DNA from 2 places in the Pseudoalteromonas sp. SG41-2 genome. Region 2 is predicted to be linked to the other one. Evidence: predicted binding sites of a transcription regulator. Region 2 holds the regulator's gene; the other holds the start of a gene.

Region 1 (12,047 bases), on a different contig from region 2:
GGACGCTAGGCCCAGAGCTTTATCATGCAAGTTTGGCAGGTTTATTTGATATCAATAAAGCGGATGACGCTGACTTTAAAGTAAAAAGTGGCGATAACATTGGCTTTAGTAGCAAAATGGCTGAACCAAAAGGCATGATAGCTTTAACGGGCGCACGTATTATTACCATGAAAGGCGAGCAAGTCATTGAAAATGGTATACTATTAACCGATGGTAAACATATTAAAGCCGTTGGTACAGCTGTTGATATTAACATTCCAAAAGGCGCACAGGTAATTGATGTATCTGGCAAAACAATTATGCCAGGAATTGTTGATGCGCATGCGCATGGTTCACAAGGCAGCGATGAGATCATTCCTGAGCAAAATTGGAAAAACTTAGCGGGCCTATCGTTAGGCGTCACGACAATTCACGATCCATCAAACGATACAACAGAGATTTTTACAGCCAGCGAAATGCAAAAAGCGGGGACTATTGTAGGCCCACGTATTTTCTCAACCGGTACTATTTTATATGGTGCCAATATGCCAGGTTATACATCACACATTGATTCGTTAGATGATGCTAAATTTCACTTAGAGCGATTAAAGAAAGTTGGCGCGTTTAGTGTTAAATCATACAACCAACCACGACGTGAACAACGCCAACAAGTAATTGAAGCTGGCCGAGAGCTTGAAATGATGGTGGTGCCAGAAGGTGGTTCATTATTACAGCATAATTTAACGATGGTGGTTGATGGTCATACGGGCATTGAGCACTCAATTCCCGTGGCGAATATTTATGATGATATCAAGCAGCTTTGGTCACAAAGTGATGTAGGCTACACGCCAACACTTGGTGTGGCATATGGCGGCATCTGGGGAGAAAACTATTGGTATGATAAGACTGATGTGTGGAATCACCCGCGCTTAAGTAAATTTGTGCCAAAAAACCAATTATTACCACGTTCAATGCGCCGTGTTAAAGCACCCGATCACCACTATAATCACTTTAACAATGCACGGGTAGCAAAAGAGCTACAAGATTTAGGTGTTTTAGTGAATCTAGGTGCACATGGTCAGCGCGAAGGCCTTGCAGCGCACTGGGAGATTTGGATGTTTGCTCAAGGTGGTATGAGTCCACTGGAAGCTATTCGTGCGGCGACGCTTGATCCGGCCAAGTACATCGGCCTTGATCAGAATATCGGCTCATTGGAAGTCGGTAAACTTGCTGACCTAATGGTGATTGATGGTAATCCACTGACTAATATTCGTGATACAGATAAAGTTGATTATACGATGATCAACGGTCGGTTATTTGATGCCGCGACTATGAATGAAGTTGGCAAAAAAGCACGCGACAAATTGTACTTTGAAGATAAGTAATTATTAGTGTTATAACCAATCAAAAGCGGCTGAACAGCCGCTTTTTTTATATGCTACTTGCTATAAGTTGGCGTAATAATACTGGGTCTTGCAATAGTGTATTACTGGAGTGCGTCACTCTAGCCTGACAGATCATACCTTCTTTTAAGGTCATTAATAATTGTGCTAACTGTATGGTTTTTTCTAACTGACCTTTAAGTTGTTCTGTGTGTGAGAGTTTATCGAACAATAATTGTAAAACTGATTCTTTGTGTGCTTTGCAAAGCATCGCGATAGGGTGCTCGCTGTGTGGAAACTCCGCTGCGGTATTAATAAAAAAACAGCCATTAAAAGGTCCAAGCTCAGAGACTTTATTATCTATCCAAGCGGAGAGTGCGCTAAAAAGTGCATTAGCCACTTCGAAGGGGGTATTGCAGTTTTCTAATTGTTCATACAACCACTGATTAAAGCGCTGATCTCTGAGCTCTAAACACGCACAGATCAACTCATCTTTACTGACGAAATGATTATAAAGCGTTTTTTTTGCAACACCTGCTTCTTTAAGTATTTCATTAATGCCTACCGCATGGATCCCTCTTTGATAGAACGCACTGAGTGCGGTATTAATTATCTGGGTACGTTTATCCATGGTTGCTCCTAGTCAAAAAGTAAGCTTGACATAAGTAGACCGACTTGTCTATCATCTAAATGTAGACAAGTCGGTCTACCTCTAAAGGAAGTAATATTAATGAATGATGTATTTTACAAAGCCGTTATCGCGGGTATCTTTTCTGCACTGACACTTTCGGTATTAGCATATTTAGAAAGTTTAGGGAATTATGGTGTATGGCTTATGGCACCATTTGGCGCAACTGCGGTGCTGGTGTTTGGTGTACCAAAAAGCCCTTTAGCAAAAGCAAAAAATGTTATTGTAGGGCATTTCATCACTGCCGTGATAGGTTTGGCTTTTATTAGTTTTATAGGCGTGGATCCGATCAGTATTGCTATTGCGACTGGATTAGCTGTGACCGCAATGATGTTGACTAACACCATACATCCTGCAGCAGGGGCCAACCCTATTTTAATTATGGTCAGTGGTCAAAGTTGGGACTTTTTGATTATGCCAGTTCTTGTTGGTACCGTGTTTATTGTTATCTGTGGGTATATATCAGGGTGGTTGAATACAAAACTCGACGTTGTTGGCCATAAAAAAACCGCTTAAAAGCGGTTTTTTTATGCTACGAGTCTAAAGTTATTACACAACACCGCGAGGTAAGCGGCAATCGTGATCTTTTTTAGCTAGGTACACAATCCAAAACTCTTCGGCAGTGTAACCTTCTTCATTAGCTGTTGTTATAGTAAATGGTGCTTTTTTAACAGCTGCTTTAGCTGGCACTGCTGATTTAGTTTTAGTTTTCTTAGCAGGTGCTGCAGGTTGTGCAGACGTATCGCCTGAAGTTAGCTGCTCTGTTAATTCAGCAACTTCTGCAAGGCGCAAGTTTTTGCCGCCGTCGATGCTGTACCAACCAGGTTTGCTGGTGATTTCAGGTTTCTTACCATTGGCTGCTTGGTATGCTGCTTCAAAGGCATTTAATACTTCTGTTTTGTCTAGTTTGCTCATCAGAGGCCCTATACGTTGTAAACACAGATTGAGAATATTTATTTATACCTATTTTTGACTTACTTTTCAATTTTTTGCGATTTTCCTTCCATTTTAGCCCTATAAACGCCAAAATTTGCACAAAATTTAACGCTAATCTGGAATAAAAAAATGCAGCGCAGAGAATTTAACCAATTACTAAATACCATTTTAAGACCTGATTCTATTCAAGACTTTTGCCCAAATGGGCTACAAGTCGAAGGACGTGAACAGATAAAAAAAATTGTTACAGGTGTCACTGCCAGTCAAGCATTAATCGATGCTGCAATTGCGCATGGCGCAGACACAATATTAGTTCATCATGGTTATTTCTGGAAAGGTGAAGCGCAACCTATTACCGGTATGAAAAAGCGTCGCATAGCTGCGTTACTTAATCATGATATCAATTTATTTGCCTATCATTTACCTCTTGATGTGCATCCATCAATCGGTAATAACGCGCAATTAGCACAGCTACTTGATTTAGAAATACTCGATGGTTTGGAGCCTGTAGCAAATAGTGTCGCAGTCAAAGGGCGTTTAAAAATCCCAATGAGTGGTGAGCAATTTGCACAAAAAATATTAACAGTGCTTGCTCGTGAACCTTTAGTGAGTCTAGTACGTGATGAGCTAATTGAGACCATCGCTTGGTGTACTGGAGGTGGTCAAGGTTATATTGATTTGGCTGCTAGCCAGGGGATTGATGCCTATTTAACAGGCGAGGCTTCAGAGCAGACCATTCACAGTTCGCGTGAGCAAAAGATCGATTTTTTTGCCGCAGGCCATCACGCCACCGAACGCTATGGCATAAAAGCGCTCGGTGAGTTATTGGCTGAGCAACATGGTTTTGATGTAACCTTCATTGATATAGACAACCCAGTTTGAGTTGCCAGCTAATTCACTTTAAGTGAGTTAGACCTTAAAGCGCTTCTGGATCAATCCAGCGGCGCACACTTATCAAAAACATGCCTATTCTTTCATGCCAATCACGGGTCACCGCTAATAGCACATCAGCACTTGGAATATACTGTTTATGGGTAGGCCATTCGCTAAAGTCATGAAAGTCAGTGGCGGCTGGAATAACATCAACGCCTTGGCTATTAAATAGATCTTTTGCTCGTGCCATGTGACTTGCCGAAGTTACCAGTGCAACTTTAAAATCAACTAGAGCAGGTGCTAAAAGCCGTGCTTCATCGGCGGTATCCATAGCCGTAGGATTTTGTTTAATACGCTGCGCATCAATACCTAAACTTATCGCGGTTTGTTGCATCAAACTACTGTTGGTCACTTTATTGTAACCGCCACCTGAAACAATAAGTTGAGCTTGTGGGTACACATATGCTAAGCGCATAGCTTCGATTAGGCGGCTTTTAGCACAATTACCAAGTTGGCTATTGGCGTTAAGTTTTGGGTTAGGATTTATATCACAACCAAGTACCACTATTTTATCGAGTATCGGCTGTTTATTTGTATCAAAAACATACTTTAACTGTGAATTTGGAGCAATTATTTTTTGACCAATAAAAGGGGTACTGATCAGCAATAAACTGGTAATTGCGATTAAACCAATAAATATGCTGACTTTCTTGGTACGCAGTGCGATTAATAAGCAAACAAAGCACAGTAGAGCAAACAGAGGCAATGGCATTAGCATTGCACCGAGGATTTTTTTCAGTTCAAACATCACAGTAGCACACATAAAGGGGTTTTCTGTATGCTACTGGGTTAAACCTATTTTATCGACCGTTATTTAACTTACAGGTATTTAAAAAGTGGCGATACACTGGGTTATCTTTCATATTCTTTTTCATGGCTAAATACATTGGACGGGTTAATCCCAGCGCGCCTAATGGAATCGACTTAATGAGTCCTTGGCTTTCATATGGTGTTACTAACCAATCCGGTAATGCTGCAACCCCCATTCCGGCACTGACAAGCTGAAAAATGAGCAAGCCCTGATCTACGGTTTTCAAGGTGCCATCAAAACGTGCATTTTGAATAAAATGTTTGAAGATATCCTGACGCTCTCGTGGAATAGGGTATGAAATAATCGTCTCGTTTTTCAAATCAAGCGCCGTTACATAGGCTTTTTTCGCTAGTTCATGATCTGGGGCAACAATTAATTTAAGCTTAAAATCAAATAAATGTGCGTATTCAAGTTTATCTGGTTCACGAATGTCTGAAGTGAGTACTAAATCTAATTCATCACTGAGCAGCTCAGGAATAGCGTCATAACTAAAGCCGCGCTCATAATCAACTTTGATATCAGGCCAAAAGTTATTGAATTCTTTAATTGTTGGTAATAACCAATGAAAACAAGCATGGCATTCAACACTGAGTCGTAATTGTGAAATTGGTTGATTAAGACTTTCTTTTAAACGGCATTTGGTTGCTTCAACACGCGGGAGTACTTCGCTGGCAAGTTCAAGTAATAGCATACCTTGTGGGGTAAAGCGCACCGGTTGAGTTTTACGTTCAAATAGTTGGCAATCAAGCTTGTTTTCTAAATCTTTGATTTGATGAGATAAAGCGGATTGAGTCAAAAATAATTCGCGCGCAGTATTTACCAAAGAACCGGTTTCTTTCAAGGTTGCGATGGTCTTTAAGTGTTTTACATCAATCATCTTTAATAATTCTCATGGTAAAGGTGAGTTTAACTCAGATTACAGCCATAATACGCCTTAAATTAAGATGCTTCAACGTCTAGATGGCTATAAATCCCGTTTTTTTACGTGAAATTTACAAATCTACTATAGCACCATATTTGACAGCGATGTCATTGTGTTTTTTGAGTTTGCAAAAAATCATTTCCATGAATTTACCTCAAGTTGAAACTGAGGAAGCATCAATTGTTTGATGTCAGGTATAGGTTTATGGTTTTAGCTATCTAAACAGCTGGAAGGGAATTTCAACATGGCACAATTACATAACTTAGGTTTTCCTCGCATAGGTAGAAAGCGTGAACTAAAATTTGCAGTAGAATCATACTGGGCTGGTAAAATCAGCCAAGAGCAGTTGCTTGATCAAGGTAAGACGATCCGGGCAGAAAATTGGGCTCTTCAAGCAGATGCTGGGATTGATTTATTACCGGTAGGTGACTTTGCTTGGTATGACCATGTGTTATCTACCTCTTTATTGATTGGCGCAGTGCCCAAGCGTCATCAAAAAGCGGATGGTAGCATTGATCTTGATACATTATTTCGTATTGGGCGTGGTCGTGCACCAAGCGGTTGTTCATGTGCAGCAAGCGAAATGACAAAGTGGTTTAATACTAATTATCATTACATAGTTCCAGAGCTAACTCATGATCAGCAGTTTCAACTAACTTGCACTGAGTTATTCGAGCAAGTTACTCAAGCACAAGCATTGGGGCACAATGCAAAAGTAGTATTGGTCGGCCCAGTCACTTATCTTTACTTAGCAAAATGTGCAGGTGAGGAGTTTGATAAACTTAGCTTACTTGAAAAACTATTAGCTGTTTATCAACACGTGTTCGCTAAATTAGCGCAGCAAGGGATTGAATGGGTACAGGTTGATGAGCCTATATTAGGTTTAGAGCTGACTGAAGATTATCAAGAGGCATTAAAAACAAGCTTTCGTGCACTTGCAGGTCAAGGCGTGAAGTTGTTACTTGCTAGTTATTTTGACTCAGTCACTGCCTACTTTGATGATATTGCAGGTTACCCTGTTGATGGCGTACATTTTGATTGTGTTGCAACAAATGTTGATGTTGCAAAACTAGATATATTATTAAGTACAGATCAAGTTTTATCATTAGGCGTAGTAAATGGCCGTAATATTTGGCGTACTGATTTAGAGGCTGTATTTAATAGCATAAAAGACATTGCGCTAAAGCGCGGTGATAATCTATGGCTTGCCCCATCTTGTTCTTTACTGCATACACCGGTTGATTTAGAGCAAGAAGAAAAGCTCGATGATGAACTTTGTTCATGGCTTGCATTTGCAAAACAAAAAGGCCAAGAGCTGTCATTATTAAAAGCCGCGCTTGAAAGCAATGATATCAGTGAGCTCGTTGCTTATTCAGCACCTATTAAAGCACGCTTAACCTCTACTCGTGTAAATAATACAGCTGTACAACAGCGTGTAACTGCACTCACCGCAAAAGACGGTAAGCGTAATCATGCATTTGCTCAACGTATTGAAAAACAACATGCAGCACTTAATTTACCGCTACTGCCGACCACCACGATAGGATCATTTCCACAAACTCAAGTAATTCGTCAAGCACGCCGTGATTATAAAGCCGGTGAATTATCTGCGGATGATTATCAAAGGCAAATGAAAGCAGAAATTCGCTACGCTGTTGAAGAGCAAGAGGCGCTTGATTTAGATGTGTTAGTGCACGGCGAAGCGGAGCGTAATGACATGGTTGAATACTTTGCTGAACTATTAGAAGGCTTTGCTTTTACCCAGTTTGGTTGGGTGCAAAGCTACGGCTCGCGATGTGTAAAACCACCTGTAATTTGGGGGGATGTATCACGTGAAAAAGCGATGACGGTTCAGTGGACAAAATACGCACAGTCGCTGACGAGTAAGAAAATGAAAGGCATGCTAACAGGTCCTGTAACTATTCTGTTTTGGTCATTCATTCGTGATGATTTAGACAAACCCACCATCGCTAATCAAATTGCACTTGCGTTACGTGATGAAGTGGTCGATTTACAAAATGCCGGTATTGATATTATTCAAATTGATGAACCTGCATTTCGTGAAGGTATGCCGCTTAAATGTAGCCAATGGCAAGCATATTTAGAATGGGCAGCGTATGCATTTAGGGTCTCAGCAAGCGGTGTGAAAGATGAAACACAAATTCATACTCACATGTGTTACGCCGAATTTAACGGTATTATTGCCGCGATTGCAGATATGGATGCCGATGTGATCACCATTGAAACCTCACGTTCTAACATGGAACTACTTGAAGCATTTGAGAATTTTGATTATCCAAATGATATTGGTCCAGGTGTATATGATATTCACACTCCGAATGTACCGGATATTGCATGGATGAAAACGTTGATCCATAAAGCCGCACGAAAAATACCGGTTGCGCGTTTATGGGTAAACCCGGACTGTGGTTTGAAAACCCGTGGTTGGCAAGAAACGCGACAAGCTCTTGATAATATGGTTAAAGCAACCAAAGAGCTGCGTGAGGAGCTGCAGTAAAGAACATCTCCTACGATGTAAAGCCCTAACAAAACTTAGTTAGGGCTTTTTTTGTTGCTCTGATTTGAGTTCATCTTCATCGGTTGGTTTTTTAAAATCCATTTTTGCTGAGTGTTTGATCAGCAAAATATTACCGATAATGATTGCCAACACTAAGATGATGATGAGTATATGCCAAATTTGCATGGTGATCTCTAACGAGTCATTTATAAGTACTTAGTGTAGCAAAGATTTCTAGGGTTAAAAACGTCTAGAAAACGACAGCGAAATAAAATCAAGACCTGGGTTTGGTCTTTTAAACCCTGCATTTGAATAGTGTAAATAACGCACCGCAGCTTTGGTTTTTCCAAAATCAGCAACAAAGCCTAGTCGGTCTTCAAACTGGTAGTGGGTACTCACATTTTTGCCGGCGAAGTGAGTGTCATTGACTAATGAAACCCCTATGCCGGCTTCGAAATACAAAGGAATACCGCGCACTGAGCTGATCAGATGTTGAAATACCGGGGATATTGCAAGGACAACATTTGTCTGATGGCTATTATCTGCGCCGTATTCCCAAATATTAATACTTGATTCTAAGTAAATATGGGTATTTTCAATTAATGATTGTAGTGCCGGAGCATGGTATTGGTATGCCAGTTTTAAACCTTTAACATCACCTTCCCCCTGAATGTAATCAATGGCATAGCCATGAGGGGAAAGTGTATAGGGCGCGCCATAAGATAGTCTGCTGAACATGGAAATAGATAATAAAATCAATACAGTTAATGTTTTAAATAACATGGTAAAGCTCTTTAGATGAAAACGTTATTTACAAAATAAGGGCGTGGGGGAGGCTAATTCAAGTGGCATAAATTCACAGACTCTGTGTGTTATTACATGAGCTTAGCTAACAATATGAAATAAAAAGATTAAATCAATTGATGCCGTGTTGGCACTAATAAGGTGCTATTTTGAGGCTTTTTAATCTCTTATGAACAGCGTAAATTACGCTACAAGATTTACTTAGGACTTATCAACAATGACTTCACTTGGTCGTTATTTATTATTAATCGCGCTAGTTTTTAGTGCTTCCTTGTTTGCGCAAACACAACAGTCACCTAATCAGTTATTAACTCAGGTAGGCGATCAGCTGTTTAGTGAAATTGGCAAAATAAACAGCCAAGGCACAGCGAGCAAAAGTGACATGGCACACATTGTTGATCAGTATTTAATGCCTAATATAGATGTTAAATTTGTTTCCTATAAATTATTAGGTAAGCACATTAAAGGTATCGATCGCCAACAAGCGACTGCATTTATAAGTGCAGTGGAGCATTACTTAACCACTACCTATGCTAGTGCATTAATGAAATATACCGGGCAAGAAATAAAATTCGAAGAAAGTAACGATGCTGCAGAGAGCGAGTTTGCCACGGTTAAGACGCAAATTATTGCAGATAATGCGCCAACGATTGACTTACACTTTAAGCTTCGCCAAGGCAAAGATGGTAGCTGGAAAGTATATGATATTGTCGCTGAAGGTATTTCGTTACTCAGTGCAAAGCAAAAAGAAGTTATTCAACGAATTTCAGAAGTTGGCCTTGACCAAGTGACAGCTGAGCTTAACAGTAAGTAATCATTTCCAAGTAAGTCTCCAACCTAAAGCACCGTGCAGTGTTAACTGCATGGTGCTTTGTTATTTTCTTTTAAAATCACACGGTTTGGCTATAGCGTGTGGTTTTGGGTATGCTAGAATAAGCGCTTACATACCCACTGGTATCACTAATTTACTGGGGTACTTAAAATTATATTAAGCGCAGTGTCAGTTTGTAGTTGTTAAACTCTTTTACTGACCTTTGTACCGAGCAAGATAGACACTGGAGTTGTGTTTTTTTAATGGAAAATGTACTTATTTGGCCTAAAGAATACCCGTTATTAGTCAAAGGACTTATTGAGCAAAACGGTGCATTTATTTTAGACGCTTTAGAAGCATGGCCGGCTTGTCGCTCGACTGAAGAAGACAATGGCGTGTGTACCACTGTGCTACCGCCTATCTATTATTTAACCTGGTTAACTCCCCTTGAGCCATTTGAAGAGTGTTTTTTCCAACATATCTGTGAATATGATGAAGCCGCTCAACAGTATATTTCGGCAGCTAAAGATTACTATTTTGATAACGAGTATAGCCCAGAGAGTTTAGTGCTATTACTTTGCCAACGCCTTGAAAAATATGCAGCTGTAGCGTCACAAACAACGATAGAAACACCCGTTACGTTATTATCTCAGTTATTCTCAAAACGCTATTTTACAATCATCGAGTATGCGCTCAATGCGGGCAGTAAAATGAGTGCCGAAGATGCCTTGGCACTGTGGAAAGAAGTTGATTTTCGTGAACGTTTTAGCACCTTTATACCTGACTCAATCGATGACGTTAATGCGTTAAGTGAATTAGCGGCGAAAAAAGTTGCTGGCGGAAAGGATTATTTCACCTTATTAACCCAAGTATCACCAGATGTTGACTCAGTGGTGCTATTAGAACAAGCACTGTTGGCGCATTTGCGTTTTGACACAGCTAAACAAACGATGGCGATGCGTTTTATAGAGCAAGGTGCAACAGGCACGTTGGCGGATGAAAATGGTAAAACGGCCTTTATGTGGGCAGTTGAAAAAGGGTTTGTTAATTTAGTACAAACCTTATTAGATAAACAAGATAAAAAACAACGTGATGCCCTTGGTAACAGTGCTTTACATTATGCGGTACTAGCAAAAAATGAACCTTTGATGGTGCTATTATTGAAGTCTGGCTATGACTTTCGTGTTCGTAACTGTGATGGCTTAAGTTGTTATCGTTTAGCAGTGAGTGTTAAAGCCAGTCAGTTAGTGAAATGCTTAGAGCGTGATTTTGGTATTAAAGAATTATCGCCGGATGGACAATTTTCGCGGATCAAAAAAGTCCACGCCTTACATGCCATCGTGACTTTATTGTTGCCGCTACAGTTGTTTTTCTTTTTTGATGATTCGATTGCAATTAAAAGTGAACTGACGCTTTGCTTAACCATGTTGGCAATTGTCTGCTTCTTTTTTGCAATTAGTTTGAAGCGCTGCGCTTTATACCCTCATATTAAACACCCATGGGGGTTATTTGTACTGCGTTGTTGCTCATTGATCAGTTTAGTTGGGCAGCTAGGCTTAGCAAGTATTGTTGCATTGGCAACGTTAAGTGAAGTTGTTTAAGCTTCTTGCATGTACCGTAGACAAAAACGCGCTAATTAAGCGCGTTTTTTAGTTGTTATACCAATCGTGTTAAGTTACTGACCATTTAGCTCGCTAGAATGGTTAAATATTTAAGTCGTTTGGTATTAACTTTAGTCTTTTTTATTAAATTCATGAGCCGCTTTTTCTGTTGCTAACTCATCTTTTAGTTTTTGAATTTTTAGCCCCAGCTCTTGACCTCGGTGACGTGCATAATAAGTACAACCAATAAACATCATACTGGCGAACAGCAGCTCTAAAACGACCCATATTAGTTGTTCTTGTGCGACCCACAGTAGGGTAAAACCGTGAATAAAATAGAACATAACAATAAAGTTTGCCCACGCATACGTATAAGGTTTATCTTGAATGATGCCTTTTAGCGGCAGTAAAAGCGGCAGAATATACACAACAAAAATAAATCCATTGCTATGACCTTCTCTAGGCTCTAATAAAAACAACCAAAGTGGCATCAGCAGTAACAAGCCAATATAGCCAATTATTGCAATACGTTGAAAACGGATAGTGATAGCCTTTTTCGGTGTGAGTTGTGGGTTTAAATCGCTGTGCGATGTCATTGTAATTTTCTCGTGATTTTAACTAAGCGTTGGCCAACGCTTTGGCAAATTTTAATTTCGTCTTTA
Region 2 (12,047 bases):
GCCAATTTTAAGAAAGGTTAAGCCACTGGTCGTGCCCACATAAGATAAATCATCAAGTAAGCCTGGTGTTTCGTTTGAAGTCGGTAAGCGCTTTAGTAGTAAAGAAAACTTTTCTTCCATTTCAACCATTTGTTGACGGTAAATTTCTAGATTACTGGCCACAGCATATTTCACTCGATAGGTACTGCGTAACTCAACTTCTTTACTAACTGCATTGTGGTAGCTATCTATTTCATCTGAAACCAATAAGCTGTAACTAAAAAACAGCACCAAGGCAGCTACAAAAGTACAGCAAATAACCTTGACAACTATTGGCCAATCGCCGATATTTTCAAGCTCAATTTCGTTCCATTCAATCTCTGTTAACGCTTTGATATCAAGGTTCATTATTTAACCTCTCCAATCTTATCAAAGGGTTTTACATAAAATTCCATATTAAAATCACTCAATAAACGAGACGATTTCTCCCCTGCAATAATGCCTTGCATTGTCGGCTTTTCGAGCAGATAGGAGTTTTGTACTTGGCGCAACATGTTTGACAAATAATTATTTGATTCGCTACGCCCAACCACATGAATTGCACTACCACGGCGCTCTAACTTAGTTAGATAAACACCCGTTGGTACAATTTTGGCAACTTCATCCATAATTTGTGTGCCTAAATTACGACTACTTTGCAGCTCTTCAATTAAGCGCATACGTTGCTGTAAGTTTTCTTTCTTTTTATCTAACTCACGAATTTCACTAATACGCCGATCTAATTGCCCTATTTCAGTTGAAAGGTAATTATTTTTAATATTTTGACCGTCTCGTAAACCACCGTAATAGCTACTCAATAAATACATACTGATAAAACTGCCAAGCACCACGAAAAATAAAATAGTGACAAATTTATTCTGCGATTGTTTTCGCTGCTGTTCGCGCCACGGCAGTAGATTTATATGTGGCATGATGAAAAACTCCTTAATGCCAAACCTGTCGCTATTGCAAATTGAGTACGATGACGCTGTAACACATTGCGATCGACATGGTGGGAAATATCCATATTTTCAAAAGGCTCAGCCACTATGGTATGAATACCTAGTTCTTCAATTAGCAATCGATCAAGGCCATCAATCATCGCTGTGCCACCAGTAAGCACAATGTAATCGATTTGATCTTTGCCACTGGTAGTTAAAAACATCTGCACTGCGCGGCGCACTTGCTGTAATAATGAGGTTTGAAACGGTGCCAATACTTCAAACGTATAGTTAGGCGGAAGATCGCCAGTAGTTTTGCCTATTTCAGCTTCATCAAAACTTTTATTGTAATAAGCCACTATGCTGTTGGTGTATTGATCGCCACCAAATACCTGGTCTCGGGTGTAAATCGTTTCACCGCCAAGTACCACACTTACCAACATAAGTACCGCGCCAATATCGACCACTGCTACACACTTATTAAATGCATCGCTTGGTAATTGCTGATAATACACATCCATTGCGCGACTCAGCGCATAGCTTTCTACATCAACTACTTTTGCTATTAAGCCAGCTGATTCTAAGGCACCAACACGGGCTTCAACACTTTCGGTACGCGCAGCTGAAAGCAACACATTCATTTTGGAAGGATCGGCTTCGTTGGTACTGAGCTTTTCAAAATCTAGGCTAACTTCATCTAAAGGATAGGGAATAAGGCTGTCGGCCTCGATTTCTATTTGCGACTCAAGCTCTGCATCGCTAAGCGTAACATCCATAAAAATTACTTTCGTAATGACGGTTTGTCCCGATACAGCCACTGCTGCCGAACGAATTGACTTAGGTAACTTACGCTTTAGCTTAGTAATGATATTACCAATTGCCTCAATATCTTGAATATTGCGCTCAGCCATTGTACCTTTTGGCATTGGCTCAATTGCTAGCGCTTCGAGCCTGTAGCCACTGTCCGTTTCATTCAGCAACACCGCTTTTATAGCATGTGAACCGATATCTATCCCTACCATCATCGATGAAGACTTACTCAATAGTTGACTTAGCATGTTCGCAACTTGGCCTTTGTTTTAAGAATAAACAAGTTATAATTTTTATATGAAAAAATACTATTCATTTTTTAATCAATATATACTAGCAGTCTCCGATTCTAATTGGGAGTCCATTTAGGGAAAATATAAGTGATTTTATTGAAACGAACTTTACAATTTTTTATCATCTGCGCGTTTTTAGGGCTCATTACCTTAGTAAGCCTTTATTATTACGTTAAATCTGATATCCCCAGTGTGCAAGTTTTAAAAGACGTGCAATTACAAACTCCTATGCAAGTCTTTTCGAAAGATGGTTTGTTAATCAACCAGTTCGGTGAAAAACGTCGCATTCCAGTGACTATAGAAGAGATCCCACAACCACTCATAAATGCTATTTTAGCTACTGAAGATAACCGCTTTTATGACCATATAGGTATAGATCCTATAGGTATTTTACGTTCAGCGCTCGTATTAATTTCAACTGGTGAGAAAAAACAAGGCGCAAGTACTATAACAATGCAGTTAGCTCGTAACTTCTTCTTAACACGTGAAAAGGCCTATATCCGTAAAGTAAAAGAGATCTTCATTGCGTTACACATTGAGAACTTACTTACCAAGGATGAAATACTCGCTTTATACCTAAATAAAATAGAGTTAGGTAATCGTGCTTTTGGTATCGGAGCCGCTGCACAAGTCTATTATGGAAAGCAACTAAACGAGTTAACTTTAGCGCAAATGGCAATGATTGCAGGCTTACCAAAAGCGCCGTCAGCTTTAAATCCGATCAGAAACCCAGTTCGCGCCAAGGCACGCCGTAATGTGGTACTCAGACGTATGCTCGATGAAGGTTATATCTCTCAAGCAGACTACAACCAAAGCTCTCAAGAACCAATTACGGCAAAATTTCATGGTGCCGAAATAGACTTATATGCGCCTTATATATCTGAAATGGTGCGTGCAGAAATGGTCGCTCGTTATGGCTACGAAAAAGCCTATAATACCGGCTTTAAAGTTTACACCAGTGTTGAATCTGACGTACAAGCCGCAGCGCAAAAAGCACTCGTTAATAATCTCCATGCATACGATATGCGCCATGGCTATCGTGGCCCAGAGCAGCAACTGTGGGATTTTGAAACGCAACCAGCCCTAAGTTCTAGTGAAATTTTAGCAAAGCTAAAACCGGTAAAAGAAATTGCCCCGTTATTAACAGCAGCAGTTTTGTCTGTAGCAGATCAAACGGCAACAGTGTTATTAAAAAGTGGTGAGCAAGCCACTCTAGACTGGGATAATCTCAAATGGGCACGCAAATACATTACCCGTTACCGTCAAGGTTTTCCTCCAAAAACCGCTACCGACATACTCAATCCAGGGGAGCAAATTTGGCTACGTAAAAATGACGATGGTAGTTATCTACTCAGCCAATTGCCTGAAGCGTCAAGTGCATTAGTATCGCTGGATCCGAATGATGGTCGCATTAAAGCGATTGTTGGTGGCTATAGCTTTGAACAAAGCCAATATAACCGAGCCGTGCAAGCAAAACGTCAGGTAGGTTCTAACATTAAGCCGTTTATTTATTCAGCGGCGCTGAATAATGGTTATACCTTAGCGTCTATTTTAAATGATGCACCAATCAATCAATGGGACAAGAGCCTAGGGGTCGCATGGCGACCAAAAAACAGCCCTGCGATATATAACGGCCCAATCCGTATTCGTCGTGCTTTAGCACAATCGAAAAACGTTATTTCGGTGCGCTTACTACGCGGGGTAGGCTTGCAGCGCACAGCTGATCACCTATTAAAATTTGGCTTTCAAAATAATGATATCAATCGCAGTGAATCGCTAGCTTTAGGTAGTGCGTCAATTACTCCTTTAGAGCTTGCCCGTGGCATGAGCACATTTGCCAATGGCGGTCATTTGATCACCCCTTATTTCATTAATGAGATTCAAGACTCTGCAGGTAATGTGTTATTTAAAACAGAACCACTATTAGCGTGTGATCCCGTTACTCCTCCGCTAACAACGACTCAATTTGAGTCTACTTCTGGGTTAAATACCAGCCAAGCAGCAAATCATTGTGCGCCGCGCATCATATCTAAACAAAACGCGTTTTTGATAGCTGATGCGATGAATAGCGCAATTTGGGGAGGCGGTAGTTGGGCTCATAAAACGGGTTGGAGTGGCACAGGTTGGCGTGCTCAGGTATTAGAACGTCGCGATCTTTCCGGTAAAACGGGTACTACTAATGACTCTGTCGATACTTGGTTTAGCGGCTTTAACCGTAATGTTATGACCTCGGTCTGGGTTGGATTTGATAATCCAGGTAACCCGCTTGGTCGCTCGACGTATAATAACAACATGGATAATACCCAGATCTCTGGTGCAGAATCTGGTGCTAAAACAGCTCAACCAGCATGGATTGACTTTATGCGAGTAGCACTCAAAGATAAGCCAGAAGCACCAATCGAGCCACCTGAAGGATTAGTGTCGGTACGAATCGATCTAGCAACGGGACTCTTGAGTCAAAAGAACGATTACACTAGTCGCTTTGAATACTTTGAAAAAGGCACCTCGCCCACTAAGTATGTGATGCAGCATGTAGAAAACGTGTTTGAAGAAGAGACTAAAACAGAAGAAGAGCTGTTTTAATATTACTCTATCGCGATATAAAATCGCTGCTACATAAAAAAAGCGCCAATCGGCGCTTTTTTTATTTTACAAACTCAGAGCTCATTTTAAGTTTTGTATTAACCAATATAAATCAGAATGCACGCCTGCTGCGGTAACTTCTTTGCCTGCACCAGGACCTTGGATCACCAACGCATTATCGCTATACCACTGACTGTTGATAACAAAGATATTATCACCTGGAGTTAAGTTAGCTAAGGCATCACCCTGTGTTGCATAAGCCAAACCGACTTTAGCGGTTACTTTGCCATCAGCAATTGTTAACGCACCGGTATAACGCAGTACTTTGTTTTCTTTGCCAGCTAACTGTGCTTTTTCAGCAATAAAGTCATCAAGCAACTGCTTATTAGCTAAAAAAGACTGCCAATCACCTTGCGCTAGTTGCTCTGGCATCAACGGTGTTAAGCCAATCTCATCAAGCTCTAAGGTGAGCCCTAATTCACGAGCTAAAATTAATAGCTTACGCTGCATATCACGCCCTGATAAATCTTCCCGTGGATCAGGCTCGGTGTAACCCATTTGCTGCGCTTGCAACACTAAATCGGAAAACGCCACACTGCCATCATAACTGCTACACAACCACGATAAAGTGCCTGAGAACACGCCTTCAATATGGGTAATACTGTCGCCACTGTTTTGTAAATCAGCTAACGCAAAATTAATTGGTAAACCCGCACCAACACTGGTGTTATAACGCCATAATAAGTTACGTTCAGCTAAATTACGGCGTAAATTTTGATACCAGTCATTATTTGCAGTGCCCGCATATTTATTAGCACTGATCAGGTGACAATCTAAATTTACAAACGCCGGGTAAAGCTTACTAAACGCTTCACTAGCAGTAATATCAATCAGCACTTTGTGTTCGTAATCGAGTTCGCTGATACGTGTCAGTAAATCAGCTTCTTGGTAATCTATTGCTTCGTTTTGCCACTGTGACTGCCATTGCTCAAGCACGATACCACTTGGGCTGAACAACATAGAGCGCGAGCGTAATAAACCAACCAGCTTAACGCTGAAGTGTTGCTGCAAACGATTAAGCTGCTGACTTAGTTGCTCAATAAATACTTCACCAACATTACCAAGGCCAGCAACAATAATGGCAAGCTCTTGGCCTTTGTTAATCAGCTTATCATGCAATAAGGTCAATACATCACTATCAATAGATTGATCCGTTAGTAGTAATATGTAGTCTGCGTCTTGATGGCTAAAGCGCGGCACTAAACTTTGCTCACTAAGCACTTGCGTTGCTTGTTCAAATAATTGCGCTACATCATTTCGTGGCGCCACAACAGCGCAACCATGTAAGTTCGACTCAATAATATTAGCGCGCCCTTGCAAATGACTCACCACCTGATGAGTCGCTGCTGCAGGCACTAGTAAGTAGGTATCGCCGTTTTTAATAAAATGATGCAAGCTGTGTTGAATAAGCTGACTTAATTCGCCAATTTCACCGCCACGCAGCTGATCAATGCGCAGTAAATCAATATTTTCTAAGGTAGTGATAAAACGCTTAGCTTTGCTGTAACCTTCTTTGACAATTTCTGTCGCGCTAGCTTCGCTGTCGTAACTACTGCGAACGACTAATTTGATATCAGTATTTTTTAATGGCGAGAGAGTTTTAGCATGTAACACTGGGTTGCCCAAACGCGCCAGTAAGTTTGCTTGGCCACGACATACTTTAGAATACTTAATCGCTTTTTTTACTTTACGAGGGTCGGTACTAAACACCCCTTGGGTATCAGTCCAAATTGATACCTGACTAGCATGACAATAACTGCTTAACAAAGTCGCGCTGTAATCACTGCCATTGCGCCCCAAAGTAACGGTATTTGCTTGGCAATCAGCGGCTATAAAACCGGTAACAATATTAATGCAATTGGCTGAAATTAACTCGGCACAGGCTTGTTGATTTTTTTGATGTAATAATTGCCCATCATTAAGGGTAAACAATTGACGAGCATCAACATCTTGAGCTGCAACATTTAACTGTTTTAAATAGCTAGCCAATAATCGTGCCGACCAAACTTCACCGTGAGCAAGCAATGCGGCTTCCTGTAAGCTTTGCTGTTGAGTTTGCTGTGCAATTAAGGCTAGCTCTTGTTCTAATACGTTTAATGCCGTATGTCGCGCTGCTGGACTCAATAACTGCTCGATCAAAGTACGTTGATGATTATCAAGCTGCAATAAAATATCACTCACTGCCTGTTGATCACCTTGCTGGTAACTATGCCATAACGTAACTAACGTATTGGTAGTTTTACCGGCTGCGGATACCACCACACAATCACCGGCTTCCGTATGGGCTAGAATAATATTTGCTACGGCCTGATAACGCTCTGCAGAACTAAGGCTAGAACCACCAAATTTATGAACTATATTTACCATTTTTTATTACCACAAAGCCGTATGTGCAGGAGTCAGTTTAAATGAGTTTGATTGCTCATCATCTTGTTGTTGAACAGAGGAAGCGATTACTTTTGCGCCGTGCTGAGCTTGACCTGGTTTCACTTTATTGAATACACGATCTAAGTCAGCGATTAAATCTTTTACATCTTCAATGCCCACCGAAATACGGATCAGGGTATCACCTACTCCCGCAGCAAGACGAGCAGTTGCCTCCATACCTGCGTGGGTCATAGTTGCAGGGTGACAAATCAAACTCTCAACCCCACCTAATGACTCAGCTAAGCTAAATTCTTCTAAGCTGGTCAAAAATTCTGCAGCATCATTAATATCACCTTTGATATCAAAGCTTACCATGCCACCAAAACCACGTTGCTGCTGTTTAGCGAGTTCATGCTGTGGATGAGATACTAATCCAGGGTAATATACTTGGCTTACATAAGGGGAGTTTTCTAGATATTGGGCAATAATAAAGGCATTTTCTTGATGCTGACGTAAACGAACATTCAAAGTACGTAAACCACGTAACGTTAAGTAGCTATCAAACGGGGCACCGGTAATGCCAATGTTATTAGCCCACCAAGCAAGCTCATCACCCAACTCTTGGGTAGCGGCGATCACCGCACCACCAACAACATCTGAGTGACCGTTAATATATTTAGTGGTCGAATGCACCACAATATCAACACCAAACTCAATTGGGTTTTGCAAAGCAGGTGATAAAAATGTGTTATCGGCACCAACCAACGCACCGCACTGCTTAGCAATCGTGGTGATCGCTTTAATATCGGTTAACCGTAAGATAGGATTACTCGGTGTTTCAATCCAAATTAGCTTTGGTTTTATCTCAAGAATTTTTTGATGATTTTCAGATTTAGTTAAATCTAAAACCACTAACTTTAATAAGCCACGCTTTTCAAGTGAGGTGAATAAGCGGTAACTACCGCCATAGCAATCATGTGGGATCACTAAGGTATCGTCACTGTTTAGCAGCTGAGTAGCTAAATGCACCGCAGCCATGCCCGTTGCAGTGATAATCCCCTTAGCGCCACCTTCAAGCTTAGCGAGCGTTTCAGCGAGTAAATCACGGTTTGGGTTGCCGCTACGGCCATAATCATATTGGCGCTTTTTATCAAAATCAGCAAATGAGTAGGTGGTCGATAAATGAATGGGAGGCACAACCGCGCCGTGATGTTTATCTGCATCAATACCATTGCGTACTGCAATGGTTGCTTTATTCTTTTGACTCATACCGTCACCTACAATTAAATGGATGTTTAGACGTCTAAAAGGTTAGAGGATCAAATTTAATAAGTCAAAGCATTTATGCGGTTTTAGCCGCAAGATTAGAAGTAAAAACATTTAAGCCTCTAGATGGCTAAAAAACAAGTATTTGACTATCTTTTTTAACACGATAGAATTTCGCCATCTTTGCGCTGCAAAAGGTCGCGCAAACAATTAACAACCTGAGGCAACGATACATCCTATGGCTAAATGGAATGGTGAATATATTCACCCATACGCAGAACACGGGAAAAAATCAGAACAAGTTAAAAAGATCACCGTTTCGATCCCGCTAAATGTATTAAAAGTTTTGACTGATGAGCGCACTCGTCGTCAAATTAATAATCTTCGCCATGCAACAAATAGCGAATTACTTTGTGAAGCATTTTTACACGCATTTACTGGCCAACCACTGCCAAACGATGAAGATTTACGTAAAGATAATCCAGAGAAAGTGCCTGAAGAAGTGAAAAAAATCATGCTTGAAATGGGTCTCGAAGTACCTGTACTCAACGAAGATTAAGTTATCATTTGTATATATTCCTGCTTCAGGAATTGGCTACAAAAAAACCTCAGTAACGTAAGTTGCTGAGGTTTTTATTATTGTGCCATTACCAATTGCAGCGAAGCAGCTACTCCATGTAGTTTTCCGGCATATCAATTTGTGCAACACCAGAATCAATTGCCGCTTGCGCTACTGCTTTGGCAATGCGCGGTAATAGACGCGGATCCATCGGTTTTGGAATAATATACTGCGCACCAAATTCAAGTGTCTCAACACCCGCCGCTTTTAATACTTCCGCTGGTACTGGTTCTTTAGCAATGCTACGAATAGCGTCAACCGCAGCAATTTTCATTTCATCATTAATTTTGCTTGCACGCACATCTAGCGCACCACGGAAAATAAATGGGAAACACAGCACGTTGTTAACTTGGTTTGGATAATCTGAACGACCCGTTGCCATGATTAAATCATCGCGAGCACCATGAGCAAGCACTGGTGAGATTTCTGGATCTGGGTTTGAACAGGCAAACACTACAGGTCGATCAGCCATTAACTTAAGATCGTCAGGAGAAAGTAAATTCGGGCCAGATACACCAACAAATACATCGGCATCAGCAATAACATCTTGCAGTGTGCGCTTATCTGTATTGTTAGCGAATAACTGTTTGTACTCGTTTAAATCATCACGACGAGTATGAATAACGCCTTTACGATCTAACATGTAAATATGTTCACGCAATGCACCACACTTGATCAGTAGCTCCATACACGCAACCGCTGCGGCACCGGCTCCTAAACAAACGATAATCGCATCTTCGATTTCTTTGCCTTGTACTTCAAGTGCGTTGATCATACCAGCAGCCGTTACAATCGCGGTACCGTGTTGATCGTCGTGGAACACTGGAATGCTACAACGCTCGATCAATGCTTTTTCTATTTCAAAACACTCTGGCGCTTTAATGTCTTCTAAGTTAATACCGCCAAACGTATCAGCGATGTTAGCAACTGTATTGATGAAATCTTCGGTGGTATTGTGTTTCACCTCAATATCTATCGAATCTAGACCCGCAAAGCGTTTAAATAATAACGCTTTACCTTCCATAACCGGTTTTGAAGCCAATGGACCTAAGTTACCTAAACCTAAAATAGCGGTGCCGTTAGTAATAACCGCAACCATATTGCCTTTACCGGTGTATTTGTAGGCATTAGCGGGATCAGCAGCTATTTCACGTACCGGTTCTGCAACACCGGGGCTGTATGCGAGTGCAAGATCCTGTACGGTTTCAGCTGGCTTTGTAAGCTCAACGCTAATTTTTCCTGGAACGGGGTGCGAATGGTAATGTAAAGCTTGTTCACGAAAGTCTGACATAACGCGATTTTATCCTGCAAGTAAGTTAAGTTGAAAGTGAGAGTAAGCAGTTCTTATATCTTATAGGGAACGATACCTATATTATAATTAAATTCAAGCAATATCAGGTCTATCCTGTTATATGCTATATCCGTTAATTTTATGCGTTTTGTCAGCATTTTTTGCAAAAAAGCTTCAATTTTCGGCTATAAAAACGCCACAAAGCATCAAAAAACCCATCTTAAAATGCTCATTATGCAACGCTTTAAAGCAAAAATAATGACCTATGACTAAAAACCATCAAAGTAAGACGTTAACAACATTTAACCGCAAAAGACCTAACTTTACCGACAAAAACGTTTAATTTATCGCTTTAACGAGAATGACAATATAGTCAACAAATCACTATTTGTCTGTTATTTACTCGCTATACTGGATATAAAAGTGGGAAATAGTCACAACATAATGAATGCGTAAAGCTGGAGCACTAGAGCAAGAAATAAAGACTAAAAGGCGGTGTTTTTAATAAATAGCAGGCATAAAAAAAGCACCCTAAGGTGCTTTTTCCGACAAAACAACAAGAATTACTTGCTGCTAAGTGAACCGAAACGCTTGTTAAAGCGATCAACACGGCCACCTGTGTCTAAAACTTTTTGCTTACCAGTGTAAAACGGGTGACACGCAGAACATACGTCTAAGTGAATGTCTTTACACAGAGTAGAACGAGTTTCGAATTTATTTCCACATGAACATGATGCTGAAATTACTTCGTACTTAGGGTGAATACCTTCTTTCATAGAAACCTCTAGTTAAGGCCGCATCGCTCTCCAAACCCGGAGTCTGGCACCATACGTCGTTAAAACAAATTATTTAGGACGCGTATTCTAAGCAACAACCCCACTTGCTACAAGCTTTAAATGTCGTTTTTGCTAATAAAATGAACAAAAGTTTTAAAGAAGGTATTTGCAGGTAGGTTTTCAGCCATAATTTTAGTACATTAACTCCCTTATTCGTTCTTGTTTGGGTTGTTATGAGTTTTGTTGAAGTTGCTATAAAAGTACCGTTGCATCGCACCTTTGATTATCGCATTCCAGAGCAACTAGATGGTTTATCGGTGATGCCTAAAGTCGGTGCGCGGGTATGGGTGCCATTTGGTAATCAGCGCAAAGTTGCGGTCGTACTGGCGCTAAAAACCAACACCGATGTGCCGGTTAATAAACTTAAAGCAGTGCTTGAAGTGATTGATGATGAAGCTGTTTTATCAGAGCGACATATCGAATTATTGCGTTTTACTGCGCGCTATTATTGCTACCCACTAGGTGAAACAATTCATATCGCCCTGCCTGGCGCGCTGCGTCAAGGACTGTGCCCAGATAAAAGCAGTATTAGTATGGTGGCACTAACTGCAAAAGGCGCTAAATTACCGTCTTTAAAAGCAAAGAGCCAACTAAGCTTACTCAAACAACTGGCAGATTCGGGTAAATCATCACTTACAGAATTAAAAGCGCTGGGGTTTAGTAAAAAAACTATCGACAGCTTACTTAACAAAGAGCTGATCAGCCAAACGATTGAACACGACAACCAATGGCAACAACAACTTCCCACCGTAGGCACTAAGCCGACTCTAAATAAAGAGCAAGCAGTAGCCTGTACCACCATTAATCAAGCGGTCGGTTTCAATAGCTTTTTACTAGAAGGTGTTACTGGCAGTGGTAAAACCGAGGTTTACTTACAATGCCTTGAAGAGGTTTTAAAACGCGGTGAACAAGCACTCGTACTAGTGCCTGAAATTGGCCTTACGCCACAAACGGTTAATCGAT

Evidence for each region. Region 2 encodes MetJ, which represses methionine synthesis genes. Its sites were predicted from a motif close to TAGACGTCTAGACGTCTA; they were not measured.
Region 1: the regulator MetJ is predicted to act here: its motif matches at 5,679-5,696, upstream of metE (5-methyltetrahydropteroyltriglutamate--homocysteine S-methyltransferase).

What each region holds. Positions count from the first base shown of each region.
Region 1 covers NZ_JACJFK010000016.1:84,387-96,433, forward strand. Annotated here, with positions in the region: gene H5186_RS13955 (amidohydrolase family protein) at 1-1,364, shown strand, start outside; gene H5186_RS13960 (TetR/AcrR family transcriptional regulator) at 1,411-1,992, opposite strand; gene H5186_RS13965 (HPP family protein) at 2,092-2,565, shown strand; gene H5186_RS13970 (hypothetical protein) at 2,599-2,964, opposite strand; gene H5186_RS13975 (Nif3-like dinuclear metal center hexameric protein) at 3,115-3,867, shown strand; gene H5186_RS13980 (ElyC/SanA/YdcF family protein) at 3,902-4,666, opposite strand; gene H5186_RS13985 (LysR family transcriptional regulator) at 4,719-5,606, opposite strand; gene metE (5-methyltetrahydropteroyltriglutamate--homocysteine S-methyltransferase) at 5,896-8,169, shown strand; gene H5186_RS13995 (DUF2897 family protein) at 8,209-8,355, opposite strand; gene H5186_RS14000 (acyloxyacyl hydrolase) at 8,410-8,952, opposite strand; gene H5186_RS14005 (phospholipid-binding protein MlaC) at 9,191-9,787, shown strand; gene H5186_RS14010 (ankyrin repeat domain-containing protein) at 10,048-11,385, shown strand; gene H5186_RS14015 (DUF2069 domain-containing protein) at 11,517-11,981, opposite strand; gene wrbA (NAD(P)H:quinone oxidoreductase) at 11,978-12,047, opposite strand, start outside.
Region 2 covers NZ_JACJFK010000005.1:114,906-126,952, reverse strand. Annotated here, with positions in the region: gene H5186_RS05665 (type 4a pilus biogenesis protein PilO) at 1-387, opposite strand, end outside; gene H5186_RS05660 (PilN domain-containing protein) at 387-950, opposite strand; gene H5186_RS05655 (pilus assembly protein PilM) at 938-2,017, opposite strand; gene H5186_RS05650 (penicillin-binding protein 1A) at 2,150-4,645, shown strand; gene metL (bifunctional aspartate kinase/homoserine dehydrogenase II) at 4,727-7,072, opposite strand; gene metB (cystathionine gamma-synthase) at 7,079-8,341, opposite strand; gene metJ (met regulon transcriptional regulator MetJ) at 8,577-8,897, shown strand; gene H5186_RS05630 (malic enzyme-like NAD(P)-binding protein) at 9,007-10,248, opposite strand; gene rpmE (50S ribosomal protein L31) at 10,812-11,024, opposite strand; gene priA (primosomal protein N') at 11,258-12,047, shown strand, end outside.